One region of the Asticcacaulis sp. P2_C5 genome, then DNA from elsewhere that is predicted to be linked to it. Evidence: riboswitches for the same ligand, from Rfam matches in the RefSeq annotation. Region 1 holds a riboswitch; the other holds the start of a gene.

The links. Region 1 has a riboswitch for S-adenosylmethionine ahead of metX (homoserine O-succinyltransferase MetX). Riboswitches for the same ligand answer to the same signal wherever they lie in the genome.
Region 2: linked by a shared signal. The riboswitch ahead of AC1DXO_RS20680 (hypothetical protein) and the one ahead of metX (homoserine O-succinyltransferase MetX) in region 1 are both predicted to bind S-adenosylmethionine.

Annotation. Positions count from the first base shown of each region.
Region 1 is NZ_JBFUDU010000024.1:7,642-11,041, forward strand. It holds gene metB (cystathionine gamma-synthase) at 1-204, opposite strand, end outside; gene metX (homoserine O-succinyltransferase MetX) at 381-1,364, opposite strand; SAM riboswitch class I at 1,447-1,555, opposite strand; gene AC1DXO_RS25600 (DUF4304 domain-containing protein) at 1,682-2,299, opposite strand; gene AC1DXO_RS25605 (DegT/DnrJ/EryC1/StrS family aminotransferase) at 2,367-3,400, opposite strand, start outside.
Region 2 is NZ_JBFUDU010000013.1:27,458-30,857, forward strand. It holds gene AC1DXO_RS20665 (hypothetical protein) at 63-416, shown strand; gene AC1DXO_RS20670 (hypothetical protein) at 423-851, shown strand; gene AC1DXO_RS20675 (HAD hydrolase-like protein) at 854-1,492, shown strand; SAM-I-IV-variant riboswitch at 1,572-1,680, shown strand; gene AC1DXO_RS20680 (hypothetical protein) at 1,722-2,036, shown strand; gene AC1DXO_RS20685 (hypothetical protein) at 2,063-2,287, shown strand; gene AC1DXO_RS20690 (response regulator) at 2,288-2,749, opposite strand; gene AC1DXO_RS20695 (Crp/Fnr family transcriptional regulator) at 2,958-3,400, shown strand, end outside.

The DNA.
Region 1 (3,400 bases):
TTCGGCGATCACCTCGGCGATAATCTCGCGCGTTGGGTTGCCGGAGCGCGCATAGTCATAGGTACGCTTCTTGCCGAAGCCTTCGAACGAGTAGTTGGTGCTGAGATAGATCGGCGGCATGACCGAGCCGTGCGCCGGGTCGCTGTCGATGCCGATATTGATGACCTTGGTGGCCAGGCTGGCGTCTTTGAGGAAGTCTTTCATGGTCTCGAATAGGGGACAGGCGGTTGGAAGGTTGGGAACCGCGAATGAACGCGAATAAACGCGAATGAAGTGAGCGCTGAAGGCGCTCAGATGATGGCTCGGGCTTTCGCTGTCTTTTCAGGACAGGTTCGAATATTCGCGTTTATTCGCGTTCATTCGCGGTTCCAATAAAAACCTCACTGCGTCAGGGATGTCTTGACGATTTCCGACACCAGCTTGATCTCTTTGAGGAAGGCGTCGTGGCCGTAGAGCGAGGGGAATTCGATTAGCACGCTGTCCCGCAGGCCCTCGTGCAGCAACTGCATGTCGGCGAACGGGACCAGGCGATCGGTCGGTACTGCGGCGAGATAGACGCGCGCCTTGATCTTTGCCGGATCGACCCGGTGGCGATCCAGGCTGTCCGACATGGCGATCCAGCGGTTGACGTCGGTGGCGGCATAGGCGTCGCCGCGCGCCCGCAGATAACCGCAGACCGTATAGTTCTCGCCGGCCAGATCCGGTGCCGGGCCGTCGAAACGCTCGGCAAATTCGGCGTCAGAGCGATAGGTCGTCATGGCCAGCTGGCGGGCCAGCGAAATGCCTTCGGCGTCACGGCCGGTCTCCTTGCCGAACATCAGCAGACGGCGTTGCAAGCCGCGGAACGCCGTTGCCATCGGATGGGCGCGATGGGCGGCCGAGATAATACAGAGACGCTCAACAGCATCGGGATAGAGCTCGGCAAACGCCAGGCCGATCATGGCGCCGTAGGAGGCACCGATAAAGGAATAGATGCGATCGACCTGAATCTGGTCGAGCAGCAGCTTCACCAGGCGCGCCTGGTCGTGGGTGGTGATGGTATAGATCTGACTGGCCGGCAGCTGGGGCGCAAACTCGATGCTGAGCACGCGCCAGATATTGAGGTCGAGCGCTTCGCCGGGGCCTGCGACGCCTTCCCACCAGCCGGGCGCCGTGTCGGTGGCGTCTTCCTTGGCAAACAGGACGCGGCCGGCCGAAATGCCACCGGCGGCCACGACGACGGGTGCATTACGCGGACCGTAGAGGCGCGCCACCACATCTTTTTGCGCCAGCATCTGGCCGCTTTCCAGGCGGAAATCGGCGGGAATGACGGCGACAATATCGGTGCCGACAAGGTCAGGAAGATCAAGTGAGATCGCGTTCATGGTGTGTCCGGTCACGGAAAAGAATAGTCATCGTGACCAGTCGAGAGATCGACTCCCCGCGTCCATTGGCGGGTGTTCGCGTCTCTCATCTGTCAGGGAAATGAGCCCTGTAGGAGTTGGCACCATTCCACAGGCATGTGGCGGTTGCCCCAGCGTCGTCGGGCCTTTCCCTCGGCTGGTCTCGATGAGTGATCAATTTAATCGCTCAATTTCGCAGTTGCGTCAAGAGGCCGCCATCGCGCCGGGCGACGTTCGTTCTAGCTTTTGGATTTGGGATAACACCGCGGTCGTCATCGTTATGGTCGATCGACGCATTGCTAAGGACCATTAGCGATCACTTCGAGTTCTCGCCTCAGTCCTGAGGCTTGTCCCAGCACTTCGAGAGCCAGTTTTGCGAAGGCTATTGCGTCGTCTGTCCGGCCATCTGCCAAACGCATCAGAGCAAGCGCGCGTGCAATTCTGACGTTCGTCGTCTTGAAGCCGGACAAATCGAGACGACCTTCGGCGAACGCTTGTGGCGTGATCGTGTAAAGGGGAGCATCGGAGCCTGTCTGCAACGCAAATGCATGCCGTCCCACGGCGGTGTAGACATGCAAGGCATCGTCCAATGCCGCGTCCAGACTTAGCTGGTTAGAGTAGGACCACCATTGGTCACCGCCATTGGCAGCTAATCGGCGCCTGAACTCACAGTCAGCCTCGCTTAGCTTTTTAGCGCCTGGCGTTGTTTCTTGCTCGTCAAGGATAGCGACAGGCTGCAGGCCGAGGTTGACCGCAAAACTTCCCCCAGCGCGGCTGCCTTGGAATTGCACAATGCAGATTATCCCATTGATAGTCCGCCGAAAGGTCCTTCCTGAACCGGAAAATCCATCACTTCTGAGTACGGCAGCGAACCGTGTTTTAATTGATTTTTCAAGTGAGGGTGGCTCAACTTTCATGGGCTCGCGTCCTGCCAATTCATGCTTACCACTCCGTCTGCGCCGTCGCTTGTACGCACGACATGCTTCAGATAGCTGCAAGTTCCTGCAATGCGTCCTCGATTGGATAATGATGGTTGCCGATAAACAGGCCGTGCGTGTCGATATGGTCGGCATTGTCCAGCGAGCCGTGAATCTCATGCGCCATAAGGTCCATGACCTTGTTCTTGGCGAAGTTGCCCGCAACGATCGGCCGGCATTCGAACCCGCCGGCCGTCAGGCGCTGCACCAGTTCTTTACGCGTCAGGGCCGAGCCCGGGCGAATAACCAGGGCAAAACCGAACCAGCTGCTGGCGCCGATTTCACGCTGAATGGCGAAGTCGGGGTGATCGCCGACATACTGCTTCAAATATTCAGCGTTTTTGCGCCGTTCCGTAATCAGGGACGGCAGTTTCTTGACCTGTTCGATGCCGATCGCGCCCGACATTTCGAGCGGCCGGAAATTGTAGCCGGGCAGGACAAACTTGAACGCCTCTTCGAACGGATCGTCGGATTTGGTGCCGGTCAGGCGATTGACCTTGGGCAGGTTGCGCGTCCAGCCATGAGCGCGAAGCGACAGCATGATATGATAGAGCTCTTCGTCGTTGGTCGTAACCAGGCCGCCCTCCATCGTCGAGATATGATGGGAGAAGAAGCTTGAAAACGAACCGACAACGCCGAAAGAACCGCCCTTCCTGCCGTTGAATTCAGAGCCCAGCGATTCACAATTGTCTTCAACCACAATGATGTCACGACCGGCGATAATGCGCTCGATTTCCGTAAAATCATTGGGGTTGCCCAGCAGGTTGACGACCATGATCGCCCGCGTCCTGTCGCTGACCGCCGCCTCAAGCGCCTTGAGGTCGTAGTTCAGGGTGTGCAGGTCGATATCGACAAACACCTGCTTCAAGCCATACTGATGCAGCGGATAGTAGGTTGTGGGCCATGAAACGGCGGGGACGATGATCTCGTCGCCGGGCTGCAACTTCAATTTTGCATCAGTGGAATAAAACAGGCTGGCGATCATTAGCAGGTTGGCCGACGAGCCGGAATTGACCATCACGGCGTAGCGGCTGCCCTGGT
Region 2 (3,400 bases), on a different contig from region 1:
CCGGTCACCGTCCCCGGATTGGCGCGTAAGCGGGCCCGTGGGGGCCAGGATAGGATTGAAACATGCAAAGATCTGAGATGGTGCGCCAAGGCGCACAGCAACTGTTTGCGACCGAAAGAGCCTTTGACACCGCGCTTATCGAACTGGCCACCCTGTCGAGCAGCCTGGTGCGCATGCGTATGGACGGAAACCTGTCGGCGGTCGTCGGGCAGAATGTGATTGACGGCATCGCTAAATCGTATGCTTCTCTGTCGGAGGCGAGGAGCGCGATTGTGACGGTTCACAAGGACCTGGACGCGGTGAAAACCCAAATGGGCTGCCGGACGGTGGCTTTTGGCACCGAAGACGACAAGCTGGTAACACCGCCATCGGGTCGTCATGTTCATGTTGTCGTGGCCTCGGAGAATGCGGCATAGGCATTTATGGATAAAGAACTGATAGCGTTAGTGTGGGCGAAGGGCGGAGACATTGCCGCCGTCATTGTTTGCATGTGGGCTTTTCTGCGTGGCGGTCCCGTCGAGAGATACGGGGCCGCCATTATTTCTGTTGCCTGGACACTGAGCTTTTTTCTGACTTCACACGCCGGCAATGGGCCCGGAGTCGCCGTTATCACGATCGACATCGTGGCGCTGTTTCTGTTTGCCGTTTTGGCCATCTGGTCGCGGCGCATGTGGACTTTTTTTGCGACGGGCGCCATTTTGAACGCCGTGGTCGCGCACCTAGTCCGCGCGCTGACGAAATTTGCCGTCTTTGGCTATGTGACGACCACAGGATTCTGGACCGGCTGGATCGTGCTCATCTGCCTCGCCTTCGGTATACTCGGTTATCGCCGCAGTCTCGGGCCCAAATAGAGATGCGTTCCCCCTACCGGCTGGTCATTTTCGATTTCGACGGCACGCTCGCTGACAGCGGCGATTGGATGGTTGGCGTGCTCAATGAGATCGCGGCCAAGCATCGCTTCCGCCGGGTGAACGACGACGATATCGACCATCTGCGTGGGCTGGATACGCGTGGCGTTATGAAAAGCCTCGGGGTCCAGCACTGGCGTCTGCCGTTCATCGCCGCGGATATGCGACGACGCAGCGTCAGCGTGGCGGAAAAGATTTTACTGTTCGACGGGATCGAGCCGCTGCTTGGGCGGCTGCATGGCGCAGGCGTGCGGATTGCTGTCGTCAGCTCGAACAGCGAGGCGACGATACGAACGGTGCTGGGGACATCGGCCAGCCTGGTTTCCGACTATGCCTGCGGTGTGTCGCTGTTCGGCAAGGCCGGCAGGTTCAAGGCGATGCTGAAGCGCGCCGGCGTGTCGCCCGCGGACGCGCTCTGTGTCGGCGACGAGGAACGCGACATTCACGCGGCGCAGAAAGCCGGCGTAACAGCGGCGGCCGTGGGCTGGGGCTATGCCAAGACATCTGTCCTGAAGGCCGCCGGTCCGACCCATTTGTTCGACACGGTGGCAGCCCTTGAGGCGGAGTTGCTACGTGGGGCATGACCAGCCGCGCGCACAGCGCCCAGGGCGGGAACGGCTCGTTCTTGACCCATTGAATCCTGTCGCGAGATAAGCTAATACGCGCCTGCATCCAGAGTTGGGCCCGACCCGACGCCAACCTGCCTTCCCAGGCAAGGTGGCATCCTTGCAAAAGGTGATGCGGCCGATTGTCGGCAACGAAGTGGGACGACGGATTTCCCTTTTCGCGACCTCTGAGCCCTGGGCTTGAGCTATGAACGCGTTTGTACGGCACGTGCCGGCCGAAGATGATTTTGTCCGCGACCTGTCGGGCGAATTGATCCACATTTTACATGTCTCTGCGATGGCGGGAAGCGATACCGCAATGGTCATGTCGTGCCTGAGTGCGTCCGGTGCAGGGCTGGGCCAGGTACGGACGTCGCGCTGCGGCGAGCGCATGACTCACCGGCTGCGTGTCACGCATCTCGATCCGTCAGCGGCACGCCATCTCGCCGGTCGGTTGGCTGCGCTGCCGGGCGTCTGTGAGGCCAGGGTCGAGCACCTGATCGCGCGTCACGGTTTTCATTAAGCGGGTAGTCGTGCTATCCCAGCGGTATGAGCTATTTCGTCTCGCATATGGCATCGGTCCAGCGCGCCCGCGTGCACAAAGGCACCTGCAAGCTGTGCCGCGAAGGGCAGGGGGAACTCAAGCCGACCGGACCCGCGGGCGATGTCGGTTGGTCGCGTGCCTTCCCCAACCTGCTCGAAGCGCGGGCCTATATGATGAAGACCTTCGCCAAATACAAAAGCCTGGGCCTGTGCCCGACCTGCAAGCCGTGATCAGGCGGGCCCGGGGGCATTGTTGCTGAGATCGGGGCGCTTTTCGTCGCCAAGGATGTCTTTGCCGCGTTTTTGTTGTGCGACATCGGCCAGGATAGCTTCCAGTTTGGCCGGATCGAACGGTTTCAACAGAAAATAGGAACAGCCGACCTCCAGCGCCCTGTCCCTGTGCTGCTGCTGGCCATAGCCCGTATGGGCAATAAACACCGTGCCGCGCAGGGCCGGTATCGCCTTCATCTCGGTGCAAAGCTCGAACCCGTCCAGCCCCGGCAATCCGATATCGAGCAGTACGACATCGGGTACCCTTAGCTTGGCGGCGGCGATGGCGACGTCAGCGCGCCCGGCCAGGTCATAGGTGTTGCCGGAGGTTTCGACGACCCAACCCGTCGTCTGGGCGGCGGCAAAATTGTCGTCGACAATCAGTATATGCAGGCCATCGGATCGACTCTTCCCGTCGGCCATGCCGCATCCTTTTCATTCAAATTGCGCGTTGTTATCGCGTATCTGTGCCCATGCACATTGAGGCTTTACATGGATTTCAGCACATAAGTCGGATGCCTGGTGCCACGCGGGGAACTGCCTTGTGTATCCGGGTAACATTCATTGCGATCAGCGTCTGTGCACTTGTGCACACTTGCCATTGTCTTGGCCACCTTATTGGGAACGCGTGATGACCTCTCCGACGAAAGAGCAGATGCTGAGCAATGGGCTTCTGTCGGTTCTGGCGGAAGAGGATCGCCAGCGGCTGCAACCGCATATGATGGCGCTTGAGATGAGAGCGCATACGACTCTCATCCACGCCGGTGACGACGTGGTCGAAACATGGTTTCCCTGCGGAGGCGCCCTGGCGGCCTTCTGTATCGAAGGTACCCAGGGAACGGCCGTCGACGTCGGTTTCGTCGGACGCGAGGGCGCCATCGGCGGCGTTGTTTCAAACGGACATGTGCCGTCCTACAGCACATCACTGGTCCGGGTCGAAGGTCTGTTCCTGCGTTTGAAAACCTCCGCGCTTGAGCAGGCGAAGCTTGATTCACCGTCGCTGCACCACTGGTTGGCACGCTATTCGGATTGCCTGGTGGCCCAGCTTTTCCAGACCTCCGCCTGCAATGCGAT